Regions from separate parts of the Sphaerisporangium dianthi genome, predicted to be linked through region 2. Evidence: riboswitches for the same ligand, from Rfam matches in the RefSeq annotation. Region 2 holds a riboswitch; the other holds the start of a gene.
What was found. A riboswitch is a leader RNA that binds a small molecule or an ion and turns the genes downstream of it on or off. The one in region 2 is predicted to bind S-adenosylmethionine.

Region 1: linked by a shared signal. The riboswitch ahead of thrC (threonine synthase) and the one ahead of ACFO60_RS23430 (aminotransferase class V-fold PLP-dependent enzyme) in region 2 are both predicted to bind S-adenosylmethionine.

What each region holds. Positions count from the first base shown of each region.
Region 1 covers NZ_JBHSFP010000059.1:137-15,681, forward strand. Annotated here, with positions in the region: partial or broken gene ACFO60_RS39060 (TCP-1/cpn60 chaperonin family protein) at 1-56, opposite strand, end outside; gene ACFO60_RS39065 (cold-shock protein) at 453-653, opposite strand; gene ACFO60_RS39070 (MoaD/ThiS family protein) at 1,055-1,330, opposite strand; gene thrC (threonine synthase) at 1,344-2,636, opposite strand; SAM riboswitch class I at 2,651-2,817, opposite strand; gene ACFO60_RS39080 (RNA polymerase sigma factor) at 3,069-3,632, opposite strand; gene ACFO60_RS39085 (alpha,alpha-trehalose-phosphate synthase (UDP-forming)) at 3,795-5,222, shown strand; gene otsB (trehalose-phosphatase) at 5,242-6,015, opposite strand; gene ACFO60_RS39095 (DUF3263 domain-containing protein) at 6,104-6,418, opposite strand; gene ACFO60_RS39100 (SAM hydrolase/SAM-dependent halogenase family protein) at 6,760-7,572, shown strand; gene ACFO60_RS39105 (hypothetical protein) at 7,769-8,194, shown strand; gene ACFO60_RS39110 (ABC transporter ATP-binding protein) at 8,286-9,302, opposite strand; gene ACFO60_RS39115 (ABC transporter ATP-binding protein) at 9,286-10,323, opposite strand; gene ACFO60_RS39120 (ABC transporter permease) at 10,339-11,259, opposite strand; gene ACFO60_RS39125 (ABC transporter permease) at 11,252-12,193, opposite strand; gene ACFO60_RS39130 (peptide ABC transporter substrate-binding protein) at 12,306-13,946, opposite strand; gene ACFO60_RS39135 (ABC transporter permease) at 14,399-15,358, shown strand; gene ACFO60_RS39140 (ABC transporter ATP-binding protein) at 15,351-15,545, shown strand, end outside.
Region 2 covers NZ_JBHSFP010000017.1:57,543-73,087, forward strand. Annotated here, with positions in the region: gene folP (dihydropteroate synthase) at 1-253, shown strand, start outside; gene ACFO60_RS23405 (nuclear transport factor 2 family protein) at 250-687, shown strand; gene folB (dihydroneopterin aldolase) at 868-1,236, shown strand; gene folK (2-amino-4-hydroxy-6-hydroxymethyldihydropteridine diphosphokinase) at 1,233-1,739, shown strand; gene ACFO60_RS23420 (DUF3180 domain-containing protein) at 2,081-2,536, shown strand; gene ACFO60_RS23425 (NADH-quinone oxidoreductase subunit D) at 2,743-3,831, opposite strand; gene ACFO60_RS23430 (aminotransferase class V-fold PLP-dependent enzyme) at 3,970-5,301, opposite strand; SAM riboswitch class IV at 5,352-5,467, opposite strand; gene ACFO60_RS23435 (TerC family protein) at 5,630-6,514, shown strand; gene ACFO60_RS23440 (cytochrome P450) at 6,561-7,763, shown strand; gene ACFO60_RS23445 (SAM-dependent methyltransferase) at 7,788-8,753, opposite strand; gene ACFO60_RS23450 (Rossmann-like and DUF2520 domain-containing protein) at 8,912-9,802, shown strand; gene panC (pantoate--beta-alanine ligase) at 9,793-10,677, shown strand; gene ACFO60_RS23460 (L-aspartate oxidase) at 10,767-13,319, shown strand; gene ACFO60_RS23465 (type III pantothenate kinase) at 13,319-14,101, shown strand; gene ACFO60_RS23470 (helix-turn-helix domain-containing protein) at 14,799-14,963, shown strand; gene ACFO60_RS23475 (C40 family peptidase) at 15,210-15,545, opposite strand, start outside.

The sequences.
Region 1 (15,545 bases), on a different contig from region 2:
CCGCGCTCGAGACCGCGCCGGGCGTCCTCGTTGAACGCGATCATCTTGGCTGCCATACGGCTAGACCTCCCAGATACAGGGTGGCTTGCATCGGATCGAGCCGACGCCCGCGACGGCATTAGACCCGCGCCCCCACGGCACCTGTCGCCGTGGATCGCCAGGCCCCATCGCCTCGATCCAGGTTTGTCACTCTCGACAGGAGAGTGCCAACGAACTGTTTAGCACTCTACCCGGTCGAGTGCAAGCGACAACCCCTATGACCTGGGCGGCACAAGGATTTCTCCGACCGTATGCCGAATATTGGGTACGTCCCCGCAGGCAAGGCGGTACAGCCGCATAGGGGGACATGAAGGAAGGCCCGGCCCGTCTTGGTGCACGACAGACCGAACCTTCCAGCTACTGACTGAGAGAGACTAGTGGATCTTCGCGTCGACCGGACGTCGCCGGTCGCGTCACACAGTGCGCACGGCCTCCGCTTGAGGACCCTTCTGACCCTGTGTGATCTCGAACTCCACCCGTTGACCCTGCTCGAGAGACCGGTATCCCTCGGACATGATCGCTGAGTAGTGGACAAACACGTCCTTACCACCGTCTACCGCGATGAAGCCGTAGCCCTTGTCCGCGTTAAACCATTTGACGGTGCCCTGCGCCACTTTCCGACTCCTCTTGCTGGGCTCCGGACCCCGCCCACTCCTCCGCGAGGCCCGTGACCTTCGGTGCCGAGACGCATGCGAACTCCTCGGCTACGTCGATCGTTCTCGACCATACCTGTGGCAAGGGTTGAAGCAACAGAGTCAATCAGGAAACTACTACTTGACGTTCGCTCTCAGCGGGACGCCGCCATTTCTTGCTCGCGTTTAGTTAGTTGACAATTACACTAACGGAGGGCCCAGTAAGCACTTCTATTATGATAGTTCGACGATCCTTCAGCACGCTCGCGAGCATGCGGACGCCCATGCGTCCACCTGGGACGCATGGGCGTTTTGGGTCCAGAGAAGGGCGTGGGGCCAGAGCGGCCCGCACGCCCGCCGGAAGGGCGCCGAATCCGCGGAGGTCAGCCTCCGGCGACGGCCGGAATCACCGAGATGTGGGCCCCCTCCGGGGTGGCGGTGTCGAGACCGTCCACGAATCGGACATCCTCTTCTCCGACATACACGTTGACAAAACGGCGGATCTTGCCCGTTTCGTCCAGAATACGGGCCCCGATTCCGGGGAAGTCGGCGTCGAGCTTCTGGAGCACCTCGCGAAGGGTCGCCCCCTCACCACTCACCTCCGACGCTCCGTCGGTGTAGGTGCGAAGAATCGTCGGAATCCGCACAGAAACGCTCATTAATCTGGCCCTTTCAGGAGTTGTCGGCGACAGCCGTACGAAATGCGTCGAGCGAGGGACGGATGACCGCGGTAGGCCTCGCTTCGGCGGAGACCGCGTCGAGTGTCTTGAGGCCGTCTCCAGTGTTCAGCACCACGGTCTCGGCCTCCGGATCGAGAAGGCCGTTGGCGACCAGTTTGCGGAGAACACCGACGGTGACGCCGCCGGCGGTCTCGGCGAAGACGCCCTCGGTGCGCGCCAGCAGCCGGATGGCGTCCACCACCTCGGCATCGGTGACGTCCTCGACCGCGCCACCGGTGCGGCGGGCGATGTCGAGCACGTACGGCCCGTCGGCGGGGTTGCCGATGGCGAGCGACTTGGCGATGGTGTCGGGCTTGACCGGCCGCACGATGTCGTGCCCCGCCTTGAAGGCCGTGGACACCGGCGAGCACCCCTGCGCCTGGGCGCCGAAGATCTTGTAGGGCCGGTCTTCGACCAGGCCGAGCCGGATCAGCTCCTTGAAGCCCTTGTCGATCTTGGTGAGCTGGGAGCCGGAGGCCACCGGGATGACGATCTGGTCGGGAACGCGCCACCCGAGCTGCTCGGCGATCTCGAAGGCCAGGGTCTTGGAGCCCTCGGCGTAGTACGGCCGCAGGTTCACGTTGACGAAGCCCCACTTGTCGCCCAGCGGGTCGCCGATGAGCTCGGAGCAGAACCGGTTGACGTCGTCGTAGGTGCCCTCGATGCCGACCAGGCGGCCGCCGTACACCGAGGCCATGACGATCTTGGCCTCTTCGAGGTTGGACGGGATGAACACGCAGGAGTCCAGCCCCGCGCGCGCCGCCGCGGCCGCCACGGCGCCCGCGAGGTTGCCCGTGGAGGAGCACGACAAGGTGCGGAAACCGAAGTTGCGGGCGGCCTCCAGCGCGATGGCGACGACCCGGTCCTTGAACGAGTGGGTCGGGTTGCCGGAGTCGTCCTTGACGTGCAGGCTGCGCAGGCCCAGCTCACGGGCCAGGTTGTCGGCCTTGACCAGCTTCGTCCAGCCGGGGGCCAGGTTGGGCCGGGAAGCGACGTCACCGGGCACCGGGAGCAGCCCGCGGTAGCGCCAGATGTTGGTCGGACCGGACTCGATCTGCTCCCGGGTCACGGTCGCCTCCGCGGCCGCGGGAGCAGTCCAGGAGTAGGCCACTTCGAGTGGCCCGAAACACTCCGCACAGGCGAAGATCGGTCCGAGGTCGTACCTGGTGCCGCATTCGCGGCACGACAGGGCGACGGCGGGGCCGAAGTCGAGTGCGGGCGTGGTCTCAGCTGTTGCGAGCGCCATGAAGCGAGGCCTTTCCCTCATCTTCGCCCGGACCACCTTGGTCACGGGCCGGAATTGGCACCTGTCCCGGCCGGTCTCACTGGTCTTGAAGTGCCGCGTCGTTCGGCAGACGCGGATGACCACAGCCGGGAGGGTTGCCGGGGCTTCGCAGGGCCGGTCCCTCCACCCCTCTGGATGAGCAATATGAAGTTGTCGGGTCCCGCTCTTATCACAAGCGGGCCTAAAGAACTGTACCTCGCCCATCAGCGCGCTCGGCCGTCCGTCTCACTCTACGAGACATAAGCGCACGTCAGAAGAAATCCGGCGTGAGGCGGGCAGGTCAGAAGAGATCCACGCCGCACGAGGCGACGGCCGGCCGCAGAGGCGCGATCGGGAGGGGCGCCGCCGGCGAGGGACCCGCCGTAAGCGGGGTCCCGTCAGGAGAGGGCGCGGTCAGGTGGGCCAGCCGTAGGCGTCGCCGAGTGCGGCCTGCACGTACTTGCGGGCCTGGTGGATGCGCGACTTGGCCGTGCCGAGAGGGATGCCGAGCTGCTCGGCCACCTCGTTGTAGTCGAGCTGGCAGATGTCGCGCAGCACCAGGGCCTGGGCCAGCTCGGGCTTGTCGGCCTCCAGCGACTCCATCGCGTCGAGCAGGTCGAGCCGCGACCCGGCGATCACGCTGACCCTGTGCGGGTCGGCCCGCAGGTCGGGCACTTCCTCGGAGGTCTGCTCGGCGGCCCGGCGCTTGAGCGTGCGGTAGGTCGTGCGGGCGCAGTTCGTCGTGACGATGTGCAACCAGGTGGAAAAACGCGCCCGCCCTTCGAACCTGCCGATGTTGCGGGCGACCGCCAGGAGCGTATCCTGACAGGCCTCCTCCGCGTCCTGGTGGTAGGGCAGCAACCTGGAGCAGTGGCGCAGCACGTCCGGCTCGATGCGGCGGAGCAACTCGCCGAGGGCTCTGTGGTCCTTGGCGGCGGCCGCGCGGGCCAGTTCTTCGGTCGTCTCGTCAAGCGCCATGCCCGAGCCCCTCTCGACCGCCTGTGCCTAGCCCCGACCTGACCACCAACCCATCTTATTGGGAGGGTTAAATTCCATTAATCTGCGGCCAGGTGCGCATCACAACGGAGAAGAACGGCGAGGGACGACCGCCACGGCGCGGACGAGGAGTGTGATGGGCGGATGAACACAGTTCTACTGGCCTCCAACCGGGGGCCCGTGTCGTTCACGCTCGCCGACGACGGCTCGCTGACGATGCGCCGCGGCGGAGGCGGCATGGTCTCCGGGCTGTCGGAGGTCGCCAAGGACGGCAACGTGCTGTGGGTGTGCGCCGCGCTGTCCGACGGCGACCGCAGCGCCGTGCGGCTCGCGCCGGGCGGGCGCCTGGACCAGGCGGGCTACGACACCGGCCCGGTACGCATGCTGGACATACCGCCCGCCACGTTCCACCGCGCGTACAACGCGGTCGCCAACTCCACGCTGTGGTTCGTCAACCACCTGCTGTACGACACCCCGAACTCGCCGCAGTTCGACATGCGCTTCCGCAGAGAGTGGGAGTCCTACCAGGACTACAACGCCGCGTTCGCGCTCGCGCTGGCCGAGGAGGCCGCGCACGGCGCCCGCGCGATGATCCAGGACTACCACCTCACCCTCGCCCCGGCGATGCTGCGGGTGGAGCGCCCCGACCTGCGCATCGCCCACTTCTCCCACACCCCATGGGCGCCGCCGGAGTACTTCTCCCTGCTGCCCGACGACATCGCCGCAGAACTGCTGACCGGCATCCTCGGCGCCGACCAGGCGGGCTTCCTGACGGCGCGCTGGGCGGCGGCGTTCATGGACTGCTGCGAGACGCTGCTCGGCGCCCAGGTCGACCGCCTCCAGGGCACGATCACCTACGAGGGCCGCACCACCCGCATCGGGGTGTACCCGCTCGGCGTCGACGGCGACGCGCTGTGGGCCCGTGCCCTGGAGCCGGACGTCGAGTCGCACATGGTCGCGTTGCGCGAGCGGGTGGGCGACCGCAAGCTCATCGTGCGCATCGACCGCACCGAACTGTCCAAGAACATCGTCCGCGGCCTGTCGGCGTACCGGCAGTTCCTCACCGATCATCCCGAATGGCACCGCAAGGTCGTGCACCTGGCGTTCGCCTACCCCTCGCGGCACGACCTGCCCGAATACCGCGAGTACACCGCGGCCGTGCAGCGGTGCGCCAAGCAGATCGAGGACGAGTTCGCCGGCGAGGACTGGGATCCGCTGATCCTGAACGTGGACGACGACTACGCCCGCTCGCTCGCCGCCTACCGCATGGCGGACGTCCTGCTGGTGAACCCGATCCGCGACGGCATGAACCTCGTCGCCAAGGAGGGGCCCATCCTCGCGCCCCACTGCGCGCTGGTGCTGTCCAGGGAGGCCGGGGCCGCCGCCGAGCTGGGCGCGGACGCGCTCATGGTGAACCCCTACGACGTCTCCGGCACGGCGAACGCCCTGTACGACGCGCTGACGCTCCCCGAGGAGGATCGCGCGAAGCGCGGCGCCCGCCTGCGCGCGGCGGCGACGGCCCTGCCGCCGCGCCAGTGGTTCGCCGACCAGCTCGCCGCCCTCGAACGCTGACCGGGGGCGACCCGCAGGGTCACTTCGGGGACAGGGCGTCCGACAGGGCCGACAGCAGGGCGGCGACGCCCGCGGGCCCCTCCACGATCAGGTCGGCGCCGTCGGCGAGCGCGGTGACCTCGGCGGAGGCGCTGCACACCGTCACGCCGGGCAGGCCCGAGAGCCGGACGGCCTCGAAGGCGGCGAGGTCGCCGAGGTCGTCCCCGGCGAACAGCACCGACCGGGCCCCGCGCTCCACGAGGAACGCCCCGAGGGCGTGCCCCTTGTCCATCCCCGCGGGCCGCAGCTCCAGCACCAGGCGCCCCGGCTCGACCAGCATGCCGGTCTCGGCGGCGAGCTTGGCCAGCGGCTCGCGAAGCGCCCGCAGGCTCGCCTCGGGGTCGGCGGCCCTGCGGGTGTGCACGGCGACGGCCCTGCCCTTGTCCTCGACGGTCACCCCGGGCGCGGTCCCGTCGCTGACGGGATGACCGCAGGAGGCCAGCAGGGCGGGCAGCTCGGCGCGGACGCGTTCGACGCCGGGCGGAGGCGGCGGTGAACTGAGCACCCCGTTCTCCCAGCGCTCCAGGCCGTACTGGCCGAGCACCACGAGCCCGGGAACGTCGGCGAGGCCCGGCCCGCCGGGCACCTCGCCGTAGGCGATGGCGGTGGCGGCCGGGCGGCCGGTCACGATCACCACCGCTCCGACCAGGCCGCCGAGGCGCACGAGCGCGGCGGCCGCGTGCGGGTCGACTCGGGCGTCGGCGGGGTCGAGGACGATCGGCGCCAGCGTGCCGTCGAAGTCCAGCCCGATCACGGCCCGTCGGGGATCGGCCTTGATCGCCGCTAATCCGGCTATGTCCGGCAATACATCATGAGTCACGCGTTGAGCACTACCCCGCGGATCACGGACGCATGCCGAGGCGCCGGGCCGCCCGTTCGCGCTGCCGCGAGGCCCGCAGCCGCCGCAGCCGCTTGACCGTGAGAGGGTCGAACGCCATGGCCTCCGGCCGGTCGACGAGCCGGCCGAGCAGTTGGTAGTAACGGGTCGAGGAGATGTCGAAGGCATCGCGGATCGCCTGCTCCTTGGCGCCCGCGTAACGCCACCACTGACGCTCGAAGGCCAGCAGCTCGCGTTCTCGCTCGGTCAGCCCGCCCGGAGCCGGGGGGACGGACGGTTCCTCGGGATCGCTGTCACCACGATCGGGTGCGGTGTCCATGATGTCCTCCTCGGTCGGGTACACGGGAGACGTGGACAGAGGGCCGGGCAGGGGAGATGTGACGGGCACCCGGGCGAGCGCGACCCTGAGCCACGACGCGCACGTGCGGCCCGTGGCAATCGTAGTCGGGAATTCGCGGCTGTTCATGACACTTCGGGAGACCCGGCCGGCCCGGGTCCGCGAGGACCCGGGCCACCCTCCGCGGAGCCGACCCCGAAAGGGTCGTAGCAGGACAGAACCATGCACCATCCGACCCGCGGAGCACGGAGATCGACAAGGTTGCCCGCGTCTGCGGATGCGCCCCTATGACACCGCGTTCTAACGACGTACAGTCACCAGTTGTGACCTCTGTCATCACGCTTCTCACTGACTACGGCCTGGAAGACGGCTTCGTCGGCTCCTGCCACGGGGTGATCGTGGGAATCGCCCCGCAGGCACGGATCATCGACGTCTGCCACCTGGTGCCGGCCGGGGACATCCGGCGCGGCGCCGCGATCCTCGCCCAGACGCTGCCATATCTGCCCGACGGCGTGCACGTCGCCGCCGTCGACCCGGCCACGGCCGGCGCCCGGCGCTCGGTCGTCGTGGAGGCGGGCACCCGCGTGTTCGTCGGCCCGGACAACGGCCTGCTCTCCTGGGCTCTGATGGCCGCGGGAGGCGCCCGGGCGGCCTACGAGCTGTCGAACAGGGAGCTGTTCCTCAATCCGGTGTCGCCGGCCTTCCCCGGCCGGGACATCTACGCGCCGGTGGCGGCGCGGCTGTGCGCCGGGCACAAGCCCGAGGACGTCGGCCCCGAGGTCCCCCTCGACCGCCTGTTGTCGCTGCCGGTGCCGAAGGCCCGGCTGGGCGAGGGGGCGGCCGACGGCGAGGTCCTCTCGCTCGACCGCTACGGCAACGTGCAGCTCTCCGTGACCGGAGAGGACCTCGCGTCGATCGGCGTCCACGTCGGGGACACCCTGGCGGTGTCCATGGGCAGGCGGCAGATGACGATCCCGTTGCGCGACACCTTCGCCGCCGTGCCGCCGGGCGGCCTGGTCGCGTTCGTCGACTCGGCGGGGCGCATCACCTTCGCGGTGCGCTCCGGCGACGCCGCCGAGCGGCTCGGCCTGCCGCCGGGCGCCCACGTGCGCGTGGCGCGAGGCGCCGACCTCTGACCGCGTGCGACGAAGACTCGCAATCATTGCCATCCCCTGACCGCTCAGCGCCCGTACATGTGTTCCGGCCGTGGGTACTGACAAAATGATCACATAGCGTAGTTATCCGACCGCAGGCGGCTCTTGCTCAAAGGCCTCTGTTTCCAGGGGCACCCGAAACAGGGGCGCCGCGACGGGTTTCCTTGGGGGGAACGACATGATTCGCCGTCTTCTGATCACCTCTGCCTGCGCCGCCATCGCCGTCGTCGTGCCGACCGCCGCGGCCTGCGCCCAGAGCGCCTCGTCCGCCGGAATCCAGCGGGGCGATCACATCGGCACCGGGACCGACACGGACATCGATGCGGACACCGACATCGATGCCGACGTCGACACCGACCTCGATGTGGACACCGACCTGGACCTCGGCGTCAACGGGGACCTGAACACCGGGCTGGGCACCCGCGTGATCGCCAGTTCCGGTGGCGGCAACAACACTGACAGCCGAGCCAACGCGATCGCCGCCGCCGACGCGCCTCAGAGCGCCGCAACAGGGCTCAAGAGCTCCGCGGGGCTCAACAGCGAGGCCGGACCGAACGGCGCGGCGGGCGCGGGCGCCGCCCCCTCGCCCGCCGGCCGCCGCTGACCCGCCCGGCGACGGCCGCCGCGCCCTGCCATGACCGAGAAACCCCCACGGCACGTCCGTGAAGGGCTCCTCGGTTCCATGACGCCCTGGGCTAGGAAGTGGCGTGGATGATGTCGTAGGCCTCGGCGAAGTGGCACGCGCTGAGGTGCCCGCCCGCGCGGACCTCCAGCAGCGGCTCCTGCTCGGCGCAGATGTCCTGCGCCTTCCAGCACCGCGTGCGGAAGCGGCAGCCAGAGGGCGGGTCGGCCGGCGACGGCGGGTCGCCCTGCAGGATGATCCGCTCGCGGTTCTCGCGGCCCTCGGGGTCGGGGACAGGGACGGCCGACAGCAGCGCCTGGGTGTACGGGTGGGCAGGCCGCTCGTAGATCCCCTCGTCCTTGCCCAGCTCCACGACCTTGCCCAGGTACATCACCGCGACGCGGTCGGAGATGTGCCGGACGACCGACAGGTCGTGGGCGATGAAGATGTAGGCGAGGTTGAACTCCTCCTGCAACCGCTCGAGCAGGTTCATCACCTGTGCCTGGATCGACACGTCGAGCGCCGAGACCGGCTCGTCGCAGATGATGATCTCGGGCTGCAGCGCCAGGCCCCGGGCGATGCCGATGCGCTGCCGCTGGCCGCCCGAGAACTGGTGCGGGTACCGGTTGATGTGCTCGGGGTTGAGGCCGACCACTTCCAGCAGTTCCTGCACCTTCCTGCGGCGGTCGCCCTTGGGTGCCACCTCGGAGTGGATCTCGTACGGCTCCCCGATGATGTCGCCGACCGTCATGCGCGGGTTCAGTGAGGTGTACGGGTCCTGCATGACCATCTGGATGTTGCGGCGCATCCGCTTGAGGTCTCCCCCGTGCGCCTTGGTCATGTCGGTGCCGTTGATCTTCACCTGCCCCGAGGTGGGCCGCTCCAGCGCCATCAGCAGCTTGGCGAGCGTGGACTTGCCACAGCCAGACTCGCCGACGACGCCGAGCGTCTCGCCGCGATGCAGGTCGAAGGAGACCCCGTCCACCGCCTTGATCGCGCCGATCTGGCGCTTGAGAACGATGCCCTGGGTCAACGGAAAGTGCTTGACCAGGTCACGAACCTCGAGGATCCGCTCACCCGAGGGTGCCATCGAGGACCTCCCGGTAGTAGTGGCAGGCGCTACCGCGCGTCCCGCTGATCTCGTACAGCGGAGGCACGTCGGTCACGCAGTTGTCGCGACGGTACGGGCAGCGGGGGTGGAAGGCACAACCCGAAGGCATGTTGAGCAGGTTCGGCGGGAGCCCCTTGATGGCGTAGAGCTCCTGGCCCTTCATGTCGACCCGGGGAATCGAGTCGAGCAGGCCCTTGGAGTACGGGTGCCCGGGGTTCTTGTAGACGTCGTGGACCGGGGCGCTCTCCACGATGCGGCCGCCGTACATGACCGCGATCTTGTCGGCCACGTCCGCGACGACGCCGAGGTCGTGGGTGATCAGGATCAGGCCCATGTTGCTCTCGCGCTGAAGCTCGGCGAGCAGCTCCATGATCTGCGCCTGCACCGTCACGTCGAGCGCGGTCGTCGGCTCGTCCGCGATCAGCACCTCGGGGTCCAGCGCGATCGACATCGCGATCATGATGCGCTGGCGCATGCCGCCGGAGAACTGGTGCGGGTAGTCGTTGACGCGCTGCTTCGCGGCGGGGATGCGCACGCGGTCCATCAGCTCGACGGCCTTCTTCATGCCGTCGCGCTTGGACATGCCGCGGTGGACGCGGAACATCTCGCTGATCTGCCAGCCCACGGTGAACACCGGGTTCAGCGCGGACAGGGCGTCCTGGAAGATCATCGCGATCTGCTGGCCGCGGATCTGGCTGCGGGCCTGGTCGGAGAGCTTCAGCATGTCGGTGCCGCGGAAGCGGACCTCGCCCTTGGGGATCCGGGCGGGAGGCATGTCGAGGATGCCCATGATGGCCTGGGCGGTCACCGACTTGCCCGAGCCCGACTCGCCCAGCACGGCCAGGGACTCCCCTGCGTTCACCGTGTAGCTCACGCCGTTCACGGCCCGCACCACGCCCTGTCGCGTGGCGAACTCCACATGCAGGTTGTCCACCACCAGCAGGGGCTCGCGCGCGGCGTCCGCTTCCAGCGGGTGGGTGTCGATTGACGGGTTATTCACCTTCGGTGCCCTCTCCTACCGCAGCTTCGGGTCTAGCGCGTCGCGGACCGCGTCACCCAGCATGACGACGCTGAGGATGGTCAGGCTGAGGAACAGCGCCGGGAACAGCAGCGGAAGCGGCGCCTCCAGGAAGCGGTTCCGCGCGTCCGCGATCATCAGGCCCCAGGAGATCTGCGGCGACTGGATGCCCACGCCGAGGAAGGACAGGGCCGCCTCGGCGGCGATGAACGCCCCGAGGTTGATCGTCGACACCACGATGACCGGCGCGACCGCGTTCGGCAGGATGTGCCGAATCATGATCCGCCCGGGGCCCGCCCCGAGGGCGCGTGCCGCCATCACGTAGTCCTGGTGCTTGGCCGTGATGACCGCCGCCCGCATGATGCGCAGGATCATCGGCCAGGCGAGCAGGGACAGGGCGAGCACGACGCTGCCGATGCCGGCGTTGTCGCGTCCGATGACCGCCAGGATCAGCAGGGCGCCGAGGATGGAGGGGATCGCGAAGAAGATCTCGGCGACGCGCGAGAGGAGCACGTCCACCCAGCGTCCGTAGAAGCCGCCGAGCAGGCCGAGGGCACCGCCGAGGACGGCGGTGACGATGGCGCTCACGAACCCGACGATGATCGATACCCTGGCGCCCCAGATGACCCGGGAGTAGACGTCACAGCCGAGGTTGTCGGTGCCGAACCAGTGCTCGCTCGTGATGCCCTTGCGCGCCTGCGCCAGCGAGCAGGTCGACGGCTCCACCCCGACGGTGTCGAACAGGGAGGGGAAGGCCGAGATGGCGACGAGCAGCACCAGCATGGCGGCGCCGATGATGAACACGGGGTTGCGTCGCAGGTCGTACCACGCGTCCGACCACAGGCTCGCCGGCTTGCTCTCCTTGGCCGGGCCGGCGGCTTGCGCCGGGGCCAGCGAAGGAACGGTGTCGTTACTCATAGCGGATCCTGGGGTCGAGGACGGCGTACAGGAGATCGACGACGAGGTTGGCCACGATGTAGATCAGGACCAGGACCGTCACGATGCCCACCACGACGGAGTTCTCGCGCAGGTACACCGACTGGAAGAGCTGCTGGCCGATGCCCGGCAGGTTGAAGATGGTCTCGGTGATCACCGCGCCGCCCATCAGCGTGCCGAGGTCGGCACCCAGATAGGTCACCAGCGGGATCAGTGAGTTCCGCAGGGCGTGCCGCCCCAGCACCCGCCGTCTGGGCATCCCCTTGGCGATGGCCGTGCGGACGTAGTCGGCGCGCAGCGTCTCCATCAGGCTCGTCCGGGTGAGCCGGGTGAGATAGGCGATGGAGATCATGGCGAGGACGAAACCTGGCAGGACGTAGCTGCGGAACCCGTCCTGCACGCCGGCCACCGGGAAGAAGGCGATGCCCGTGCTCTGCTTGAGCTTCACACCGAGCACCAGCTGAAGCACGAAGCCGCTGACCAGCGTGGGGATGGACACCATCAGCAGAGTGACCGCCAGGACGGCCTTGTCCTCCCACCTGCCGCGGCGGAGCGCCGCCCACAGGCCGAGGCCGATGCCGATGATCGCCTCGAAGACCAGGGCGGTGAAGGCCAGCTTGAAGGTGACCTGGAACTTGCCCTCGAAGATGGTGGAGACCGGCAACCCGCGGAAGGTGGTGCCGAAATTCCCGCTCACGATGTCACGGAGGTAGTAGCCGTACCGGACGATGAGGGGGTCGTTGAGGTGGAACTGCTCCCGGAGTGCCGCCGCGAACACCGGGTCTACGCGCTTCTCGCCGGCCAGCGCCTGAAGGGGGTCACCCGGCAGCGCGTAGACGATGGCGAAGATGAGGAATGTGGTGCCCAACAGCACAGGGATCGCCTGGAGAAGGCGCCTGATGACGTAGCGGCCCATCTAGTCTCCCGATCATTACAAAGGGCAGCCCGCCGCAACCAACAGAGCTGCCCTCGTGGGTGTCGCCCACTCCGGGTGGTTCAGCGTACCTAACCACCCGGAGTGGTCGACGTCAGGCCTTCTCTACGTTGAACAGGTCGATCCGCTCGAAGGGGTCGATCTTCACGTTCTTCACGTGCTGCGAGTATGCGCCGTTCGTCTGGTAGAAGTACACAGGGATGTACGGGAGCTCCTTGAGCACCAGGTCATCGGCCTGCTGGTAGAACTTCACGCCCTCGTCGAGGGTCTTGGCCGCGTCGCCCTGGGTGACCAGGTCGTCGAACTCCTTGCTCTTGTAGCCAGAGTAGTTCGAGCTGCCGCCCGAGCCGAACTGCGGACGCAGGTAGTTCTCCGGAGACGGGTAGTCCATGATCCACGCCATGCGGAAGGCGCCCGGCCACTTCTTGTTGCCGAGGTCCTCGAGGATGGCCGCGAACTTCTCGACCGGCTTCGGCGTCACCTCGACGCCGAGGTTGGTGCGCAGGTTGTTGGCCACGGCCTCGATCCACTCCTTGTGGCCGCCGTCGCCGTTGTAGCCGATCTCGATGGTGCCCGCCTTCGGCCCGCCGGCCGACTCGAACAGGGCCTTCGCCTTGGCCGGGTCGTAGGTGCAGGCCTCGCCGCAGGCGCCCTGGCGGTAGCCGGAGACGACCGGGCTGATGAAGTCGTCGGCCGGGACGCGGGTGCCGGAGAAGACCGTCTCGGTGATCGTCTTGCGGTCGATCGCCATGGAGATGGCCTTGCGGATGTCGGCGTTCTTGGCGTAGTCGGCGCCGGCCTTGATCGGGAAGCCGATGTAGCCGATGCCGGACGACGGCTGCTCGATGTAGCGGTCGCCGAACTCCTGCTTGGCCGTGGAGATGGCCTCCGGCGGCAGCTGGTCCATGATGTCCAGGTTGCCGGCGCGCAGGTCGTTGAACGCGGTGCTCAGGTCGGTGTAGATCTTGAAGTCGACCGCGTCGATCTTGGCCTTGCCCTCCTTGAAGTCGTCGTTACGGACCAGGGAGATGGTCTGGTCCGTGCCGCGCTTCCAGGGCTTGGAGATCTTGAAGGGGCCGTTGCCGACCGGGTTGCCGCCGAAGTCCGCCTTCAGCTTGCCCTCGCCCTCGAAAGCGGACTTGGGGAGGGGGTAGAACGCCGTGTAACCCAGCATGGTCGGGAAGCCGGAGAACGGGTTCTTGAGCTCGACGGTGAAGGTCTTGTCGTCGACGACCTTCAGACCCTTGAGGGTGGTGGCGGTGGGCGTCTTGCCCTCGCCCGGGTTCATCTCGTCGTAGCCGGTGATGCTCCCGAAGAAGTAGTTGCCCTCCTGGGCGTTGGCGCCGTTGGCGGTGAAGTTCCAGGAGTCAACGAAGTTCTGGGCGGTGACAGGCTCACCGTTGTGCCACTTGTAGCCGTCCTTGAGCTTGATCGTCCACGTGGTGGAATCCGGCGACTCAATGGACTCGGCGACCCGGTTGTAGGGCTTCTTGTCCGCGTCGTAGTCGACGAGGCCGACGAACAGTGCGTTCAGCACCTCGGCGCCACTGGTCTCGGTGGTGTTGCCCGGGATGAGGTCATGCTGTGGTTCAGCGATCTCAACCCTGACCGCGCCTGCGTTGCCTGCGGCGCTGGAGCTGGAACCGGTGGTGCCGCCGCTGCCGCCGCACGCCGCAACCGCGAGCGCCAGCAGTGCGGTCCCGGCGACGATCTGTGCGCCCTTGGTCACACGCATCGTGGATTAATCCTCCCTCTAAGGTGGGCGTAGAGACTGAGCCGCTCATGTCGAGTACGCCTCCCAGGGGATCGACCCTGGAGTTCGCGGACACGCTCAAATCAGTTGACGCCCTGCCAGACGACCGTGAGCATTCCTCACTACTTCTCACCAGCGAGTCTCTGGCGCATTGCAGTTCGGTCACACGTGTCCCTGACGGACGTCAGACGCATACCAACTAGGCTGTCAATAATGCCTTGATTCGGCATAAAGCAGTCACCAAGGTACACAGCTCAGCCTCTGATCGCACATCCGGGCCGTGCGGGGTTTCCCGGCCACCCCCGGCCACAGAGCTGCGACGATGCGTCGCGTCCGGCCCGCCTGGCCTGGCCCGCGCGAGCAGGCTTCCGGTCATGTGCGATCAAGTAGGACCGTAGGCATCTCATTCACAGGTATCCAATAGAGTCCATCCCATGAGTCAGCCGGAATCCGCAGTCGCGGACTCCCGGGCGGGCGACCGGGCGGACGGCACCTCTCCCAACGGGAAGGAATCGCTGTCCGCGCTCGCCGAGCGCCACGGGTTGCGACGCGCCATCGCGCGTCCCAGTCTGCCCGTCTACCTGCGCCAACTGTGGGACAGGCGGCACTTCGTCCTCACGTACGCCACGTCGCGCAACGTCTCGAGGTACTCCGACTCAGCGCTCGGTCAGCTCTGGCAGGTGCTGACACCGCTGCTGAACGCCGGCGTCTACTACCTCATGTTCGGCGTGATCCTGGGGCAGAAGGCGGACATCACCAACTACACCGCGTTTCTCATCACCGGTGTGTTCGTCTACTCCTACACCCAGCGGTCGATCACCGGCGGCGCCAAGTCGATCTCGGGGAACCTCTCGCTCATCAGAGCCCTGCACTTCCCCCGGGCCGCACTGCCCTTGGCCTACACCATCCAGGAGTTCCAGCAGCTCGCCATCTCGATGGGCGTGCTGGTTGTGATCGTGCTCGTCACGGGCGAGTCCTTCTCCTGGATGTGGCTGCTGATCCCCTTCGCTCTGCTGCTGCAGACGATCTTCAACGTCGGGATGAGCCTGCTCCTCGCACGCGTCGGAGCCTTCGTCCGCGACATGAACCAGTTGCTGCCGTTCATCCTGCGCACCTGGCTGTACACCTCCGGTGTCTTCTACAGCATCCCGGCCAAGATGAAGGGCGGCCCCGACTGGGCGCGCTTCCTGCTGGAGTTCAACCCGCCCTCGGTCTTCATCGACCTGATGCGCCACCTGCTGCTGGAAACCTACCCGGAGGACCTGGCCAAGCACGGCTTCCCGCACAGCAGCCTGCCCCAACTGTGGCTATACGCTGGCTTCTGGGCCGCGGTCGCGCTGATCGGCGGCTTCTGGTACTTCTGGCGGGCCGAGGAGAGGTATGGCCGTGGCTGAGCTGACCAAGGAGCCGTCCCAGATGGCCCACCCCCAGGACGAGGCGCCCGAGGCCGTCCCTGCCGCCTCCGCCCCCGCCGGCGCGCCCCCGCCCGGCATCCCCACCGTCATCGTCGACGACCTGCACATCGTCTACCGCGTCTACGGCGCGGCGAGCGACTCCGAGAAGGGCAACGCCGCCAACGCC
Region 2 (15,545 bases):
CGCCATCGGCAGGCTCAACGAACTGGGCTACCCGGTCATCGTCGGAGCGTCGCGCAAGCGTTTCCTCGGCCGCCTGCTCGCCGATCCCGACGGCACGCCGAGGCCGTTCGCCCGGTCGGACGACGCCACGCTCGCCGTCACCGCACTGGCGGCCCACGCCGGCGCGTGGTGCGTGCGGGTCCACCAGGTGCGGCCCAACGCCGACGCCGTCCGTGTCGCGGCCGCCTGGCAGGGCGGCGAGGGGGTTCGATGAGCACGACCCACGCTGAGATCGAGAAGCTCAACGAGGCGTTCTACACCGCCATCGAGGGCGGCGACCTCGACCGCATGACCGAGATCTGGGCAGAGGACGACGATGACCGGGTGGCGATGTGCGTCCACCCCGGCTGGCCCATGCTCACCGGGCGTGCCGAGGTGCTGCGCGCATGGGCCCTGATCATGGCCAACACGCCCTACATCCAGTTCGTGCTGACCGACGTGCGCACCACCGTGATCGGCGATGTCGCGGTGGTCACCTGCGCCGAGAACATCCTGACCGCCGCCGACACCGAGGATGCCACCTTCGCCGCGGGCCGGGTGGTCGCGACCAACACCTTCGTCCGCACCGGTGGCGGCTGGCGGCTCTGGTTCCACCACGGGTCCCCGGTCCTCCAGAGTGACGGTGACGAGGAAGAGACCGACGAGTGACCTCCCCTCCGGGTGGCGCCGTTCCCCGTCCGGCCGAGGCCCCGGCCTTCCCGGCCGCCGGGGTGGCGCTTCGGGGGAGGTGTCCGGGCCCGGTGTCGGGGAAGGGCTCCGGCGATGCGGGTCCGGGTTCGGCCGCTCCGGTGAGGCTCCGGGCGTGTGCGGCCGGTACGAGTTAGGGGGATGATCACCGTGGACAGCGTGAGCCTGGTGGGCCTGCGGGCGCGGGGCAGGCATGGGTGCCTGCCGGCCGAGCGCGAGCTGGGCCAGGAGTTCGTGGTGGACGTCACCCTCCATCTCGACACGGCTCCGGCCGCCGCGGGCGACGATCTCGCCAAGACGGTCGACTACGGCGACCTGGCGCTCCGGCTGGCCGCCATCGTCGAGGGGGAGCCGGTGAACCTCATCGAGACGCTGGCGCATCGCCTGGCCGATGCCTGCCTCGCCGGTGAGCTGGTCGAGGAAGCCGAGGTCAAGGTGCACAAACCCGCCGCGCCCATCCCGCTTCCGTTCGACGACGTGGTGGTGACGGTCACAAGGAGGCGGGCATGAAGGTCGTTCTGGCGCTCGGCAGCAACATCGGACGCCGCTTCGAGACGCTGCAAGGCGCGGTGGACGCGCTGTTCGACGCGCCCGGGCTCGATTTCGTGGCGGTGTCCCCGGTGTACGAGACCGACCCCGTGGGGGGCCCGCCCGACCAGCGTCCATATCTGAACGCCGTCGTGATCGGGACCACCATGACGCTCGGTCCGCGCGCCATCCTCGAGCGCGCCCTCGGCGTCGAGACGGCGTTCGGGCGGGTGCGCACCGAGCCGTGGGGGCCGCGCACCCTCGACGTCGACCTGATCATGGTGGGTGATCTGCTGTCGGGCGATCCCGAGCTCACGCTTCCGCATCCGCTCGCGCACGAGCGCGCGTTCGTGCTGGTCCCGTGGTCGCAGGCCGATCCCGGCGCGGTTCTTCCCGGGCGGGGGTCGGTGGCGGGGTTGCTCGCCGACCTCGACCAGAAGGGCGTGCGGCTCCGCCCCGACCTGGCGCTGCAGCCACCCGGCTGACCTCCGCGGTCGCGGGCCGCCCCGGTCCTGGCGCGCGCCACCGGCCGGCCGCACGCGGTCAGGCGGACCGGCGGGCACGCGAGCCGGACGTGTTCAGGCGGACCGGACGTGTTCAGGCGGACCGGACGTGTTCAGGCGAGTAGGCGGACGCGAGGTCAGGCGGGCACGGGGTCAGCGGGTACGGGATCAGCGGGCACTCGGGGGGCGGGCCGGACGTTGTCCGCATGGTGCAGGGTTGTCATGGGCAAAGGTCGTGGCCTGCTTTCGAGCCGGCCGGGCGATGACGACGGGCCTTCCGGCGCGACGGATGCCGGGCCGCCCAGAAGAACGAGGAGGATCGCGTGAGACCGAGCCGACCCGGCGTGCTCGTGCTGCTGGTGGTCGCTTTCGCGGTCGTGACGTGGGGCCTGTTGCAGAAGGTCTACTCCGACCTGCCGACCGTTCCGTGGACCGCGATCCCGACCGTGCTCCTGCTGGCGCTCGGCGAGGCGTACAGCGGGTGGATGACCCGCGCGCGCATCGAGCGCAGGCCCGGCACCAAGCCGGTGGAGCCGCTGGCGGTGGCCCGGCTGGCGGCCCTGGCCCAGGCGACGGCGTACGTCGGCGCGGCCCTCGCCGGGGTGTTCGCCGGCTTCGTCGTCCACGTCCTGCAGCTTCTGGACCAGGACACGCCACGGCGCGACTTCTTCCTGGCCGGCGGGTCGCTGGTCGCCTGCGTGATCCTCATCTGCGCGGCCCTTTACCTGGAGCACTGCTGCAAGGTGCCGAGGAAGCCGGGCGACGACGTCCGTGCCTGACATGGCCTTCCGTCGTCCACTCGCCCTGTGGGACGTGTGAGGTGAGGGCGTGACGCGACGAGGCGGGCCCGGCCTAGGCCGGGCCCGCCTCGTGCGGAGCCACCCTGAATCCCTGTCCCTTCACGCACCTTCCTTCTGCACCAGGCGCGGGCGGTTAAACGCATCCGCCGCGAAACTCGCCGTAAGCGCAGGTCAGACGGGGGTGATCACTTGTCGACGTCGCCGACGACGAAGAACATCGAGCCGAGGATGGCCACCATGTCGGCGATCAGGTGCCCGGGCAGCATCTCTCTGAGCACCTGGACGTTGTTGTACGACGCGCTGCGCAGCTTGAGCCGCCACGGGGTCTTCTCACCCCGGGACACCAGGTAGTAGCCGTTGAGGCCGAGGGGATTCTCGGTCCAGGCGTAGGTGTGGCCCTCGGGGACCTTGAGCACCTTGGGCAGCCGCTGGTTGATCGGGCCAGGCGGCAGCGAGCGCAGCCGTTCGGCGCACGCGTCGGCCAGTTCGAGCGACACCTTCACCTGGTCGAGCAGCACCTCGAACCGGGAGTGGCAGTCGCCGGCGGTGCGGGTGACGACCTTGACCGGCAGTTCGCCGTAGGCCAGGTACGGCTCGTCGCGGCGCAGGTCGAGGTCCACGCCCGAGGCGCGAGCGATCGGGCCGCTGACGCCGTACTGCAAGATCGTCTCGCGGTCGAGCACCCCGACGCCGCGCGTGCGGGCGAGGAAGATCTCGTTGCCGTTGATGAGGCGCTCGATGTCGGGCAGGCGCCTGCGCACGTCGCCGACCGCCCGCGAAACACGGTCGAGCCAGCCCGACGGCAGGTCCTCCTTCAGCCCGCCGACCCGGTTGAACATGTAGTGCATGCGCCCGCCGGAGATCTCCTCCATCACCGCCTGCAACGTCTCGCGCTCGCGGAAGGCGTAGAACACCGGCGTGATGGCGCCGAGCTCCAGCGGATAGGAGCCGAGGAACATCAGGTGGCTGAGCACGCGGTTCAGCTCGGCGAGCAGCGTGCGGGCCCACACGGCCCGCACGGGGACCTCCATGCCGAGCATGCGCTCGACCGCGAGCACCACGCCGAGCTCGTTGGCGAACGCCGAGAGCCAGTCGTGCCGGTTGGCCAGCACGATGATCTGCCGGTAGTCGCGGACCTCGAAGAGCTTCTCGGCGCCCCGGTGCATGTACCCGATGATCGGCTCGGCCGAGGCGATGCGCTCGCCGTCCACGCTCAGCCGCAGGCGCAGGACGCCGTGGGTCGAGGGGTGCTGTGGCCCGATGTTGAGGATCATGTCCTCGGTGGCGAGCTCTTTGGCGCCGACCCCGACCGCGACGATCCGCTCCGTGCCCGCGGCTCCGGTGCCGGTTCGACCCGCTGCGCGAACTTCGGGAACTCCGCGAGGTTCGGTCATAGGACCCATGCTGTCACGTCAGCGGCGGGAGACAAGATCTGAGAGGGCGCCGACCAGGCGGCGCACGTGCTCCTCGGTCGTGCCGACGCCGAAGGAGGCGCGGACGGCGCCGGTCGTGCCGTCCGCGCAGTCGCCGTCGGCGGACCGGCCCACCGCGTCCAGCAGGTGCCGGACGAAGGGGTGGGCGCAGAACTTGCCGTCCCGCACGCCGATGCCGTACTCGAAGGACAGCGCCTCGGCGACCTCGCGGGCCGTCCAGCCGTCGACGACGAAGGAGACGATGCCGACGCGCGGATGCCCCGGTCCCCACAGCGACAGCTCGTGCACGCCCTCGATGCCGGCGAGGCCGTCGCGCAGCAGGGTGAGCAGGCGCTCCTCCTCCCTGACCAGCGGCGTCCAGCCGGTGGCCGACAGGGCGTCGCAGGCGGCGGCGAGCGCGATGGCGCCGAGGACGTTCGGCGTGCCCGCCTCGTGCCGCTGCTCGGGGTCGGCGCTCCACTCGGTCGAAAGCGGAGCACCCTGCCCCGTGCCGCCGGTGACGGCCTTGGAGGCGCCGCCGCCGCGCAGGTACGGCTCGGCGCCGGCGAGCCAGTCGGCGCGGCCCACCAGGGCGCCGGCGCCGAACGGCGCGTACAGCTTGTGGCCGGAGAAGGCCACGTAGTCCAGGTCGAGGGCGGTCAGGTTGAGGCGGCGGTGCGGGACGAGCTGGGCCGCGTCCACCAGGATGCGCGCGCCGTGCCGGTGGGCGATGTGCGCGAGGGCGGCGATCGGCCACAGCTCGCCGGTGACGTTGGAGGCCGCGGTGACGACCAGGAGCGCGGGCCCGTCGATGGCGGCGAGGGCCTCGTCGGCCGCCCGCACGGCCTCGCCCGGGAACGCGGGCGGCGCGAGCCGCACGGCCTTGCGCCAGGGGAGCAGGGAGGCGTGGTGCTCGCTTTCGAAGACCACGACGGTGGTGCCGTCCGGCAGGCAGCCGGCCAGCAGGTTCGCGGCGTCGGTGGTGTTGCGGGTGAACACGACGGCGTCCCCCGGGCGGGCGCCGACGAAGGCGCGCACGGTGTGCCGGGCCTGCTCGTAGCGGGCCGTGGTGAGCTGGGAGGCGTACCCGGCGCCCCGGTGCACGCTGGAATAGGCCGGGAGCGCGGCGGCGACTGCGGCGTTCACCGGCGCCAGACAGGGCGCGCTGGCGGCGTAGTCCAGGTTCGCGTACGGCAGGAGCCGACCGCCCTTGACCGGGACCTTCAGGTCGGCCCCGAGCACCGCCGGGATGGCGGGCGAGGCGTCGGCGAGCAGCGGGGACGTGCCGGGAACGGCGGGGGAGGAGCTCTTCAGGATGGTGAGAGCGGACAACGCCGGCCTCCTAAGGTCATGGGACCCCGGTCACGGCGTTGGAATGACGGAGCCCGCGCTTGCCCGGCACACCTCGTGCCGGACCTGGTCTTCACCCGGGGCACCCCGCCGCGAGCGCGAGGGTTGCCGGCCAGCGAGCCGGGGCTTGACGCTGGCACTCATGACCTACCGGGACTATAACCCGGACCCCCCGCGTCTCCGCAACCTCTCGAGGTGCGGCGTGACGCGTCGCACACCGCGAACTTTGGCAGGCCCTCGCGCGTTGAAGGGGGACGGACTCCTCCGGCAGGGGCCGTGACGTGACGGACGCCCGGCCTGAGGAGGCGCGATGGACTGGCTGCTGAACCCAGAGATATGGATCGGGTTCCTGACCCTGGTCGCGCTCGAGATCGTGCTGGGGATCGACAACATCATCTTCATCTCGATCTTGGCGGGGAAGCTGCCGCCGGAGCGCCGTGACCTGGCGCGCAAGCTGGGGCTGGCGCTGGCGATGCTGAGCCGCCTGGCGCTGCTGCTCGCGCTGTCGTGGGTGGTGCGGCTGACCGAGCCGCTGTTCGCGGTGCTCGGGCACGAGTTGTCAGGACGAGATCTGATCCTGATCTTCGGCGGGCTGTTCCTGCTGGGCAAGAGCGCCTTCGAGATCGGCGACAGCCTGGAGGGCGCCTCGGGCCACTCCGGCGGGCGGGTGGCGGCCTCGTTCACGTCGGTGCTCGTGCAGATCATGCTGCTGGACGTGGTGTTCTCCCTGGATTCGGTCATCACGGCCGTGGGCATGGTCGACGAGATCGGCGTCATGATCGCCGCCGTGGTCGTGTCAGTGGTGATCATGCTGTTCGCGTCCGGGCCGATCAGCTCGTTCGTCGAGAAACACCCGAGCATCAAGATGCTGGCGCTGTCGTTCCTGCTGCTCATCGGCGTCGTGCTGATCGCCGAGGGCTTCGAGCAGCACATCTCCAAGGGCTACATCTACTTCGCGATGGCCTTCTCGCTGGTCGTCGAGCTGCTCAACATCCGCGCGCGCAAGAGGGCCGGCGCCTCGCGGCCGGTGGAGCTGCGCGACCGGTACGTCGAGGATGCTCCGGAGACCCCCGCGCCGCCGCCGGCGCACTCTGCCGCGAACACTCCCGGACCGTCGTCCGCCACGTCCTCCGCCACGTCGTCCAGTACGTCGTCCGTCACGTCCTCCGAGTCGGATCCCTCACCGACGCCGTGAGTCCGGACGAGGGAGACCGGCGCGATATCCCACTTACCATTGGATTGTGCGATTTGATCCATGGAATCCCGAGTTCGCCGCGCATCCGTACGACGTCTACCGCCGGCTGAGGGACACCGAGCCGGTCAGCTTCTTCGAGCCGACCGGCCAGTGGCTCGTGGCCCGGCACCGGGACGTCAACGCGGCGCTGCGGGACCGCAGGCTGGGCCGGTCCTACCTGCACGTGGCCTCGCACGAGGAGTTCGGCAGGCAGCCGGAACCGGATTTCCAGGAGCCGTTCTGGCGGGTGAGCCGCGCCGCGATGCTGGACGTGGAGCCGCCCGTGCACACCCGGCTGCGCCGGCTGGTCTCCAAGGCGTTCACCCCGCGCATGGTCGAGGAACTGCGCCCGAGGGTGCGCCGCGTCGCCGGGGAGCTGGTGGACGGCTTCGTCGAGCGCGGGGGCGGCGACCTGATCGCCGAGGTGGCCGAGCCGCTGCCGGTGACGGTCATCGCCGAGATGCTCGGCGTGCCCGAATCCGACCGGCACCTGCTTCGCCCCTGGTCGGCCGGCATGTGCGGGATGTACGAGCTCGCGCCGTCGGTCGAGGCGCAGCACACGGCGGTTCGCGCCGCGTCGGAGTTCGCGGACTACCTGCGCGCGCTGGCCGCCGAACGCCGCGCCCGCCCGGGGGACGATCTGATCAGCGCGCTCGCCCAGGTGGTGGACGAGGGCGACAGGCTCACCGTCGACGAGCTCGTCGGCACCTGCATCCTGCTCCTCAACGCCGGGCACGAGGCCACGGTGAACGTCACCGGCAACGGCTGGTGGGCGCTGCTGCGCAACCCCGGCGAGCTTGAGCGGCTGCGGGGCGACCTGTCGCTGCTGCCCACCGCCGTCGAGGAGCTGATGCGCTGGGACACTCCGCTGCAGCTGTTCGAGCGCTGGGTGCTCGAGGACGTCACCATCGGCGGGGTGGACATCCCGAAGGGCGTCGAGGTGGCCCTGCTTTTCGGCTCGGCCAACCGGGACCCGGAGGCGTTCGAGGACCCCGACCGGCTGGACGTCGGCCGCAAGGACAACCCGCACATCTCGTTCGGAGCGGGCATCCACTTCTGCCTGGGCGCCCCTCTGGCGCGCGTCGAGCTGGCGGAGTCTTTCGGCGCGCTGCTCAGGGCCGCCCGCAAGATCGAGCTCGTCGAGGAACCGGTGTGGAAGCCGAACTACGTCATCCGCGGCCTCGAAGCGCTGAAGATCTCCACCGGCTGACCGGACGGCCCGCGCGAGGGGGCGTCAGCGCTTCCATTGGGTGAGCCAGCCGAAGCCGCCGAGCCCGTCGGGGTCGATCAGCTCGGCCTCCTCGGAGGCGCGCGCGAGGGCGCGGAGATAGCCGCCCGGATCGGTGGCCGCCAGGGCCAGCGGAGGACGGGTGCCTTTGACCCCGAGATCGCGTAAAGCCTGCCGTTGTGTGGTCAAGGCTGTGGATATCGCACCGGCCCGCTCGCCGGCCGCCGCGCACGCGTCCAGCGCCACGTGCGCGGTGATATCGCAGGACCCGTCGGGTATGGCGGGCACGCAGGCCCCGTCACGGTACCCGGTCAGGGTGCCGTAGGGCGGCCGGTTATCCACAGGGTGTGCATAATCGACGGCCACCGCCAGCCCCCGTGCCAGCCTCTCGATGACCGACGCCCACGCCTCGTCGCGAGGACGGCCGATCTCGGCCCGCGCGCCGGTGCGGCGCAGCGGCCACCACCGCCGCAGCCACCGATCGTCGGCCTCGCCCGGCGGGTCGCCGAGCCGCTCTCGACCGGACTCGGGATCGACCAGCACCAGGCGGGGTCCCTCGGGCGTCTGCTCGGCGACGTCCAGCGGGATGTTGTCGAGCCACTCGTTCGCGATCACCAGTCCGGTGATCGTCTCGGGGAGGGCGGGCGACCAGGTGACGCGCTTGTCGAAGTCGTCGGGCGGCGGGGACAGGTCGACGGCCGTGACCCGCAGCCGCTCGGCCAGGCCGGGGCCGACGGTGTCGAGCACCTGGGCGACCAGCGCGCCGTCCCCGGAGCCGACGTCGACCAGGTCGAGCTCGACGGGACGGCCCACCGCCTCCTCCACCGCGCCGAGCAGGCGCAGCACCGCCTGGGCGAACGCGGGTGAGGCGCCGACCGACGTGCGGAAGTGGCCCGACGGGCGCTCGCGGATGTAGAACCCGTCGTCGCCGTAGAGCGCCTGCTGCATGGCCTGCCGCCACGTGACCCACACGACACCGGACGTTACCAATTCCGGTCTTGGCCCATGACCGTCCCCGCTGACAGGCTGTGGACGACCACAGGGCGAGCCGGCCGGGCGCCCGGCACAAGGCGCGGGGCGACCGTTACGCTGGCAGCTGGCCTGATCCGTCGAAGGTGAACGGAAAAGTGATGGAGACAAGCGACCGCCCCGGGCGTCTCGCGGTCGGGGTGCTCGGCGCCGGGCGGGTGGGTTCGGTCCTCGGCACGGCTCTCGCGCAGGCGGGGCACTACGTCGTCGCGGCCTCCGGGGTCTCCGACGCCTCGCGCCGCAGGGCGCTCGACCGCCTCGGCGTGGACATCTCCGAGCCCGACGAGGTCGTCCGCGTCGCCGATCTGGTGCTGCTGACCGTGCCCGACGACGCCCTGCCCGGCCTGGTCGCGGGCCTCGCCGCGACCGGGGCCGGCCTGCGGGGCAAGATGCTCGTGCACACCAGCGGCGCCTACGGCCTGGCCGTGCTCGACGCCGCGACCGCCGCCGGCGCGCTGCCGTTCGCGCTGCACCCGGTGATGACCTTCACCGGCCGGGACGACGACATGCGCCGCGTTGTCGGCTGCTCGTTCGGCGTCACGGCGCCCGAACCGCTCCGCCCGGTGGCCGAGGCCCTGGTGATCGAGATGGGCGGCGAGCCGGTCTGGATCAGCGAGGAGGACCGCGCGCTGTACCACGCCGCTCTCGCGGGGGCGGCCAACCACATGGTCACCTTGATCGCCGAGTCGCAGGAGCTGCTGAAGAAGATCGGCGTCGAGCAGCCGGGCCGCATGCTCGGCCCGCTGCTCGGGGCCGCGCTGGACAACGCGCTGCGGCTGGGGCTGGCCGGCCTGACCGGGCCGGTCGTGCGCGGCGACGCCGCCACCGTGCGCAAGCACGTGGACGCGCTCATCCTGGCCGCGCCCGAGGCGGCCGACGCCTACGTGGCCCTCGCGCGGCTCACCGCCGACCGCGCGCTGGCCGCCGGCCTGCTCAAGCCCGAGGCGGCCGAACGCCTGCTCGACGCCCTGGGAGGCAACACATGGACGTGATCGTCGCCGGAGACCGCGCCGAGCTGCTCGCGGCGCGCGCCGCGCTGGGCGTGGGCGGGGCGTCCGGCGGGAGTCAGGCCGGCGGGGGCACGCTGGCGCTGGTCCCGACCATGGGGGCGCTGCACGAGGGGCACCGCTCGCTGATCCGCCTGGCTCGCGAGCGCGCCGACCACGTGGCGGTCAGCGTCTTCGTCAACCCGCTGCAGTTCGGCCCGCACGAGGACTTCTCGCGTTACCCGCGCACCTTCGACGCCGATCTCGCGGTGTGCGCCGCCGAGGGGGCCGGCCTGGTCTTCGCTCCGGCGGCCGGCCAGATGTACCTGCCCGACCGCCAGGTCGGCGTCTCCTCCGGTCAGATGGGCACGGTCGCCGAGGGAGCCTTCAGGCCCGGCCACTTCGACGGCGTGCTCACCATCGTGCTCAAGCTCTTCAACCTGGTCCAGCCGGACGTCGCGGTCTTCGGGCAGAAGGACGCCCAGCAGCTGGCGATGATCCGGCGGATGGTCGCCGACCTCGACGTGCCGGTCACCATCGTGGGGGCTCCCACGGTGCGCGAGCCGGACGGGCTGGCGCTGTCCAGCCGCAACCGCTATCTGTCGCCGGCCGACCGGGTCACGGCCCTGGCGCTGTCGGCCGCGCTTCGCGAGGGCGCCCGCCACACCCGGCCGAAGGACATCCTGCACGCCGCCCACGCCGTGCTGGACGAGGCCGCCCGCGCCGATCCGCCGCTGCTGCTGGACTATCTGAGCCTGGTCGACCCGGCCACGTTCACCGCCGTGGCCGACGATCACCGCGGCGAGGCCGTCCTCGCGGTCGCCGCCAAAGTGGGCGCCACCCGGCTGATCGACAACGCCGTTCTGACCCTGTCCTCCTGAGCGCGGCGGGGCAGGTGGCGGGTGGGCCCCGCGTGGCGGGGACACATGGGAATGCTTTATCGTCATATTGACGAAATAAGGGAGCCCCCATGACCCATCCGCCTATTCCCCGCCGGCTGGCCGCGCCCGAGCCGGGCTGGACCGTCACCGCCGATGTCGTCGTCGTCGGCTCGGGCATCGCCGGACTCACCGTGGCGCTCCGGTACGCCGAACTGGCGCCCGACGCCCGCGTGCTCGTCGTCACCAAGGACGTGCTGTCGGCCGGGTCCACCCAGTGGGCGCAGGGCGGCATCGCCGCCGTCCTGGACCCCGCCGACTCCTGGCCCGAGCACCTCAGCGACACGCTCATCGCCGGTGTGGGGCTGTGCGACGTCCGGGCCGTGCAGGCGCTGGTGACAGAGGGGCCGGGCGCGCTGCGGCGGCTGATGGCGCATGGGGCCCGTTTCGACCGGCAGCCCGACGGCGGCCTCCAGCTCACCAGGGAGGGCGGCCACCGCCGCGACCGCATCGTCCACGCCGGCGGTGACGCCACGGGCGCCGAGGTCCAGCGCGCGCTGGTCGAGGCCGTCCGCGGCGGCGCCTCCGCGGGTGGCCGCATCGAGATCATCGAGCACGCGCTGGTGCTCGACCTGCTCAAGGACGCCTCCGGCGCCACGTGCGGCGTCACGCTGCACGTCATGGGCGAGGGCGCGAGGGACGGCGTGGGCGCGGTGCGCGCGGGCGCGGTCGTGCTCGCCACCGGAGGCATGGGCCAGGTGTACGCCGCCACGACCAACCCGCTGGTCTCCACCGGCGACGGGGTGGCCCTGGCGCTACGCGCGGGGGCCGTCGTGCGCGACCTTGAGTTCGTCCAGTTCCACCCGACCGTCCTTTGGCTCGGCGAGGGATCGACCGGCCAGCAGCCGCTCATCTCGGAGGCGGTGCGCGGCGAGGGCGCCGTCCTGCTCGACGAGGCCGGCGAGCGCTTCATGGTGGAGGTGCACGAGCTGGCCGAACTGGCGCCCCGCGACGTGGTCGCCAAGGCGATCATGCGCCGGATGCTGGAGAGCGGCGCGAGCCACGTGCGCCTTGACGCCCGCCACTTCGGCGAGGACAAGTGGCGCGCCCGCTTCCCGACGATCTACGCGGTGTGCCTGGAACACGGCATCGACCCGGCGCGCGAGCCCATCCCCGTCGCGCCCGCCGCGCACTACGCCAGCGGCGGCGTCCGCACCGACCTGCGCGGGCGGGCCAGCGTCCCGGGCCTGTACGCCTGCGGCGAGGCGGCCTGCACGGGGGTGCACGGCGCCAACCGGCTCGCCTCCAACTCCCTGCTGGAAGGGCTGGTCTTCGCCGAGCGCATCGCGGCCGACCTCGCCGCCCGGCCGCGGACCGCCCCGGGCGAGCCGGTCGACGACGGCCGCGCCGCCGGGCTGGTGGACCCCCGGGTGCGGCCGCGCGTGCAGGCTCGCATGAGCACGGGCGCGGGGGTGCTGCGCAGCGGCAGGAGCCTCGCCGAGGTGGGCCACGGCCTGCTGGACGCCCGCTGGACCCCGGTGGCGGTCGAGCGGTGCACCGAGGCGTGGGAGGCCACGAACCTGCTCACCGTGGCGAGCGCCGTGGTGGCGGCGGCCCGGGCCCGCGAGGAGACGCGCGGGTCCCACTGGCGGGAGGACTTCCCGGAACGCAACGACGCCTGGTGGCTGGGGCACCTTGACATGACCCTGGCCGAGGAGGGACTGACCATGGCCTACACCAAGCACGACGACGATCGGGCGGCCGGTCTGCCGCACCAGCTCGAGGCCGAGCTGGCGGAGGCGGGCCTGGACCCGGCGGCGGTCATGACCCTGATCGGCACCGCCCTCGCCGAGGACGTCACCGAGCAGGGCGACGTCACGACGATCGCCACCGTGCCCGCCGACCAGGCGGCGGCGGCGGACCTCGTGGCCCGCGCCGACGGCGTGGTCGCCGGGCTCGCGGTCGCCCAGGCGGTGTTCCACGCTTCCTCAGGCGGTCGCCTGACCGTGGAGCGCCATGCCAAGGACGGCGAGCGCGTCTCCCGCGGCGACGTGCTGATGACGGTCGTCGGACCTGTACGCGACGTGCTCACCGCAGAGCGCACGGTGCTCAATCTGCTCACCCACCTGTCCGGCATCGCCACGCTGACGCACCGGTGGGTCGAGGCGGTGAGCGGCACCGGGGCCCGGGTCCGCGACAGCCGCAAGACCCTTCCTGGTCTGCGGACGCTGGAGAAGTACGCCGTGCGGTGCGGTGGCGGGGTCAATCATCGGATGTCCCTGTCGGACGCCGCCTTGATCAAGGACAATCACGTAGTGGCGGCGGGCGGGGTCGCCGAGGCGTTCCGGGCGGTACGACAGGCCTACCCGGAGCTGCCGATCGAGGTGGAGGTCGACCGCATCGACCAGATCGAGCCGGTGCTCGCGGAGGGGGCGGAGGAGATCCTGCTGGACAACTTCACCGTCGAGGATCTCGGTCGCGCGGTGGCCCTGGTGGGCGGCAGGGCGCGGCTGGAGTCCAGCGGAGGACTCCACCTGGAATCCGCCCGTGAGGTGGCCGAAACCGGTGTTGACTACCTTGCTGTGGGGTCGCTGACCCACTCGGCGCCCGCACTCGACATCGCTTTGGACCTTCGGGGGGCTTGATGCTGCTCACGATCGACGTCGGCAACACTCACACGGTGCTCGGCCTGTTCGAAGGCGAGGAGGTCATCGAGCACTGGCGCCTCGCCACCGACGCGAGGCGCACCGCCGACGAGATCGCGGTCGTCCTGCAGGGGCTGCTCGGCCAGAGCCCTCTGCTCAAGGACGCTGACATCGGCGGCATCGCCATCTGCTCGACGGTCCCCTCCGTTCTGAACGAGATGCGTGAGATGTGCCGGCGCTACTACGGCGACGTGACCGCCGTGATCGTGGAGCCCGGGGTGCGCACCGGGGTGCCGGTGCGCATGGACAACCCCAAGGAGCTCGGCAGCGACCGCGTCGTCAACGCGCTCGCCGCCGTCACGCTCTACGGGGGGCCGTGCATCATCGTCGACTTCGGCACCGCGACGTCGTTCGACGCGGTGTCGGCCAAGGGCGAGTACATCGGGGCGGTCACCGCCCCGGGCATCGAGATCTCGGTGGACGCCCTGGCGGCGGCGGGAGCCCAGCTCCACAAGGTCGAGCTGGTGCGCCCTCGCTCGGTGATCGCCAAGAACACCGTCGAGGCGCTGCAGGCGGGCATCATCTACGGCTTCGCCGGCCAGGTTGACGGCATCGTCGAGCGCATGGCGCCCGAGCTCGCGGCCGACCCGGACGACGTGACCGTCGTGGCCACCGGTTCGATGGCCTCTCTGGTGGTGAACGAGGCGCGCTCGATCGACGTGCACGAGCCCTGGCTGACGCTCATCGGGCTGCGGCTGATCTACGGCCGCAACACCGCCTGAGCCCCGGCCGCCGACCGCCCATAGCGGGCCGGCATCGCCGGCGGATGTCACGCCGGCCGTGCCGGCGCGGGTCGACGACGAGTGCGCCGCCGGGCCGCGGCCTCCAGCCGGCCACGCCGGCGATCAGGCGGCGGGCGGAGATCCATATCGAGGGCGTGCGGGCGGCGCGTGCCGAATAGGACGCGGTGCGGTGATCCGCTGCGGCAAATCCCGTGTGGCCATCGTGTTACGTCGGTGGCCGTGACCGGCGGGAAAAGGTCAGAAACGCCCGAAGGTTTCGCGGGTCGAATTCGCCGTATAGGGCGCCGGCCGTATATCCCCGAGCCAGGCGTCCCGGTGGGCGGCTCCGCCGAACCCGGCCTCCACCAGCACCGCGGCGGCCTCTCGTCGCGGGTGGTGCGCCGGCTTCCATGATCATCGCCGCTATCATCCCGGACCGGTAGGTTCGGGAGCATGTCACGAGTAGTTCACATATGCACTGGTATGTCAATCACAAACGTCATGGGTATGGAGGTCAGTGCTTGACGACCTTTCAACGCGGCGTTTAACGTTCCTGACGGGCGGGCCGAAGCATTCAGTATGTTGCCGAGTTCGTCGTGGGGGAGGACACCCGATGGCGTATCCGGATCTGGTTTCCCGAGGGAATGACATTCCTTCGGGATCAGACGGTGTTGGACTGAGCGACGATGATCTTCTATTGCTCGCCGAACTGGCCAAGGGCGTGACCGTCGACAGGGTCGGGCGGCGGCTCGACGTGAGCGGCCGCACCGTGCGACGCCGCCTGCGCGGCATCTGCGACCGCATAGGCGTGGCCACCGCCATCGAGGCCGTGGCCTGGGCGGCGCGGCGGCGCCTCATCTGACGCGCGCCGGGCGGCCCGATCCTCCGGCTGTGCCGGCGCGGGCGGCGCCGATTCATCCGGCCCGGGTGGCAGGCGGCGCCACCACCTCCGACCCGGGCGGCGCGGCGGCGCCGCCCGTCCGCCGCGTGCGCATCGCCCGCACGCGGCATCCGGCATGCGCCCGGTACGCCGTCCCGGCTCGGGGCCGCGGTCCGGCGCAGGTCCGCGGTCCGGCTCAGGCCCGCGGCCCGGCCGCGACCTGGCGCACTAGTCGGCGATGCGCACTCCACCCGCGAACGGGCGGTTGCCCAATGGGACCACCCGGACGACGTCACCGGTGCGCGGGGCGTGCACCATCATGCCGCCGCCGATGTAGATGCCGACGTGGTGCAGGTCGTTGTAGAAGAAGACCAGGTCGCCGGGGCGCAGTTCCTCCCGGGACACGTGCGTGCCCGCGGTCCACTGGTCGCCGGTGTAGTGCGGCAGGCTGATGCCGACCTTCTGGTAGGCCCACATGACCAGGCCGGAGCAGTCGAAGGTGCGCGGCCCCGCCGCGCCCCAGACGTACGGCTTGAGCTGCTGGGTCAGCGCCCACTTGGCGGC